2 regions of the Shewanella sp. CAL98-MNA-CIBAN-0140 genome follow, and region 1 is predicted to be linked to the other one. Evidence: predicted binding sites of a transcription regulator. Region 1 holds the regulator's gene; the other holds the start of a gene.

Region 1 (2,214 bases):
CCAGGTCGGGTTTTCCCTTTCAAAAAAAGCCGCTTTCATGCTGTCATCTTCTTTACCCGGTGTGCGACCCCAATAAAGGCTCACAGGCACCAACTGAATATCTAACTCAGGACATTGACGATGAAGCGCTAACAGACTGGTAAAACTATTAATAAATTTTTCACCGCTTTCGCGTTTACCAAAAAGCGGTTTGCGGCCTTCAAGACAAACGATGCGTGATACTTTGAGGCCATCCAATTGCAGTGGCTCATATGGACTGGGCATACCAAAGCTCTCAGTGATTTCGCTTAATGCAGCGGCATCACTGATTGATTCTGTTTTCATAACATAAATCAGAGGTTTAGATGGATCTAAATTAAGATCGTCAAAAGGATCATGTGGCACAACAACCGTGAGTACCATCGATTTTTGAATCCATTTTAACGCTCGTAAAAATATTGAATCTGGTTTTGACATGGTTATTTTCGCAACATAAGCCACTGTAATATTGTCGTATAGGATACCAGAAACCAGCCTGCTTACACTATCAGACCGATTTATCTTTACGCTTGAGTTCTCACTATCAGAAATAACATCAGACAATCAATACACAATAACTAATAGAAACAGGTTGTTGAATGATACTTGACCAACAATATTCAAAAAAGAGTTGGTTAATACTTGCACGAACAAAAACACTGTGTATAATGACAGTCACTGTATAAAAAGACAGGAACCATCATGAGACCGTTAACGCCGCGCCAAGCAGAAATTTTAGACTTAATTAAAAACAATATCACCGAAACAGGTATGCCACCCACTCGTGCTGAAATTGCGAGTCGTCTTGGCTTTAAAAGTGCTAATGCCGCCGAAGAGCATTTAAAAGCATTAGCCAAAAAAGGTTTTATCGAGATCATACCTGGTACCTCGAGAGGTATTCGTTTACCTCATGAAGAACAGCTTGAAATCGGTCTGCCACTCATTGGACAAGTTGCTGCTGGAGAGCCTATTTTGGCGCAAGAGCATGTAGAACAATATTATCAAGTCGACCCAAATATGTTTAAACCCGCCGCAGATTTTTTATTACGGGTTCGTGGTGATAGCATGAAAAACATTGGTATTTTAGAAGGCGACTTGCTCGCTGTACATAAAATGCAACAAGCGCGTAATGGTCAGGTTGTGGTGGCGCGTGTTGATGATGACGTCACCGTAAAACGATTCGAACAAAAAGGTAATATGATTTATCTGCATGCAGAAAATGAAGATTATAACCCGATAAAAGTAGATTTAAGTTGCCAAAGCCTAACCATCGAAGGGCTTGCAGTTGGCGTTATCCGTAATGGAGATTGGTCATGAACAAACTAATGGGCGTAGCGCCACGTCACCCAGGCTTATGGGTAGATTTAACTGAAACAGATCTGCATGGCAACCAAACCATTCAAACATTACAAACTGTCACCCAAGGTGAAGCAGAACTGAGTCAATTGTGTAGCCAACTGGCGACGTTGAGCCAACAAGGCAGATGGATTGTATTAATTAGTCCACCTCACATAGGCTATAAGCATATGCTGGCCAGTGCTGGAGTGAGAATGGATCGTATTTTACTGGTGCACACCAAAGATGAAGTCGAAACATTATGGGCCATGGAAAAAGCTCTCACGAGCGGAACTTCTAGTGCAGTGGTTACTTGGACAAGTTCACTCGATGCTCGCGATAGTCGTCGATTGGAAATTGTCGCTAAGAGCGCGCGAGCATTAGGCGTGGTAATTGAAAATGTGAATGCTCACTTACCTCACAAACATCAACTTGTTAACTCTACATTAACAAGTGGAGCAGGTAATTTTTGCTCATTTCACTAAGCATAAATCCTTAATTACCAAGCCCTGCATTGAATTCAGGGCTTTTTTTCATCTTTTTTTAGCCTATTTACCAACAAAGTGATCTTGATCAATGTTTAATCTACAAGTAATGTGGTTAACAAGGATGAAACATTCTTCATCTTTAATTGGATAAAATGACAGTAATCAAGATTACTGTCAGACAAATAATCCAAATAGAAATTGATAAGTTCAGTCGTAGGTACAAGCGTGGTGCACAGCTAACAATAAAAGCGTAGACAGTCTGTATACAACCACCAGAGTACTTTGAGTTCATCAAGCTTTTTTCGGGAACCGAAGAGTTTGCATAGAGCTGAGATTTACTGTGTGACTTTTCTTTGTAGTTGCTATTTTGCAA
Region 2 (2,214 bases), on a different contig from region 1:
TACCTGTGAGCTGACTGCCATTAACCAATACTTTTTACATGCACGCATGTTTAAACATTGGGGATTGGAAAAGCTTAATGAGAAAGAATATAAAAAATCGATTGAAGACATGAAGCATGCTGATAAGCTGATTGAACGTGTATTGTTTCTTGAAGGTTTACCTAATCTGCAACAATTAGATAAATTGCGTATCGGTGAGCATGCTGAAGAAATGCTCAACTGCGATCTGGCGGCTATAACAGCACAAATTGCGCTTTTGCGTGAAGCCATTAAGGTATGCGAAACTCAGCAAGATTATGTTAGCCGCGATTTATTTGAAGATTTACTCGAAGATGAAGAAGAACATTTAGATTGGATTGAGTCGCAACAAGAGCTTATCAATCAAACGGGTATTCAAAATTATCTTCAATCACAAATTAACGACTAATAGGAAATTATCATGAAAGGCCATCCAGAAGTCATCGATGCACTAAATAGTTTATTAACCGGCGAGTTGTCTGCCATGGATCAATATTTCGTCCATGCTCATATGTACGAAGACTGGGGATTCAACGAACTGTATACCCGAATTTTGCACGAGTCAGACGACGAAAAGTTGCATGCTGCTAAATTAGTCCAACGGATTTTATTTCTTGAAGGCACTCCCGATGTTGCCAGTCGTGAAGCGTTGAACATTGGTAAAGATGTGCAAGAAATGTTTAAAAGTGATTTAGCCTATGAATATCATGTTGCTGATCATTTACGTAAGGTGATCGCGCTATGCGAAGACAAAAGTGATTATCAAACTCGCGAAATTTTAGAGGTGTTGTTGGATGACACTGAGTCTGATCACATGTACTGGTTAGAAAAGCAATTAGGTCTGATTGAGATGGTTGGTTTACAGAATTATTTACAGACCAAAATGTAACGTATCCATTGATACAGGTTACCATTTACTAAAGCCCAACTGAGTTTGGGCTTTTTTGTGTCAGTGAGACAATGATTGAATACTGTTTATATATACAGTATCATCATGGTAATTGAGTTAATGATGATGGTCATAGAATGCGTAAAATCATTCACATCGATATGGATTGCTACTTCGCTGCCGTTGAAATGCGAGATTTTCCTGAACTACGAGGCAAAGCTATTGCTGTCGGTGGCAGAAGTGATCGCCGAGGTGTAATAAGCACATGCAGTTATGAGGCCCGTCAATTTGGGGTGCGTAGCGCGATGTCCAGTTATCATGCACTGCAGTTGTGTCCGCTGTTAATTTTAGTGCCTGGACGCATGGAAGTGTATAAATCGGTTTCATTGCAAATTCGTGAGATTTTTCATCGATACACAGATCTCGTTGAGCCATTATCTTTAGATGAGGCTTACCTTGATGTCAGCGATTGCAACGTTCACCAAGGCAGTGCCACATTAATTGCTAAAGCCATTCGCAACGATATTTTTGAGGCCACAGGATTAACGGCTTCAGCGGGTATTGCACCGATTAAGTTTTTAGCCAAAATCGCTTCCGATTTAAATAAGCCCAATGGTCAATATGTGATCACCCCTAATCAAATTAGTGATTTTGTAAAAGACTTGCCACTGAGTAAAATTCCTGGCGTTGGCAAGGTTACTTCAAAAAAGTTAGCCGATATTGGCTTAACCACTTGTTATGACGTGCAACAATATCCTAAGGCTCAATTAATTAAGGCTTTCGGTAAATTTGGCCATGTGTTGGCTGAGCGTGCACAAGGGATCGACTCAAGGCAAATTAGTCCACACCGAGTGCGTAAGTCTGTTGGGGTTGAAACCACCTTAGCCAAGGATATTTTTACCTTAGAACAATGTCATCAAGTGTTACCACAGCTTATTCAAGAACTCAGTGCTCGGGTACATCGCAGTGCTAAAGACCGACAGATCCACAAACAGGTTGTTAAGCTTAAATTTAATGATTTTAAACAGACCACAATCGAGCATCGCAGTGATGAGATTTCGATTAACTTGTTTCATGACTTGCTGCAACAAGCTTTGCAGCGTAGCCAAGGGCGGGGTATTCGTTTGATTGGCGTGAGTGTTGGTTTAGCCGACGTGACGTTGGCAGCGACAGATAATGGTGCGGATAAAATCACCCAGCTCGATTTACAGTTTTAACACTGGAACAATACAAAAATTAAAAGGCGACATTATTGTCGCCTTTTAATTTGTTTATTGTGTTGATAACGTCATCACTAAAACGGATTA

The links. Region 1 encodes LexA, which represses DNA repair genes until DNA is damaged. Its sites were predicted from a motif close to TACTGTATNNNNATACAGTA; they were not measured.
Region 2: the regulator LexA is predicted to act here: its motif matches at 988-1,007, upstream of dinB (DNA polymerase IV).

The regions. Positions count from the first base shown of each region.
Region 1 is NZ_JBEOPI010000021.1:46,543-48,756, reverse strand. It holds gene plsB (glycerol-3-phosphate 1-O-acyltransferase PlsB) at 1-456, opposite strand, end outside; gene lexA (transcriptional repressor LexA) at 721-1,335, shown strand; gene AAEY93_RS12235 (cell division inhibitor SulA) at 1,332-1,838, shown strand.
Region 2 is NZ_JBEOPI010000019.1:51,391-53,604, forward strand. It holds gene bfr (bacterioferritin) at 1-427, shown strand, start outside; gene bfr (bacterioferritin) at 440-907, shown strand; gene dinB (DNA polymerase IV) at 1,045-2,124, shown strand; gene AAEY93_RS11505 (aminoacyl-histidine dipeptidase) at 2,212-2,214, opposite strand, start outside.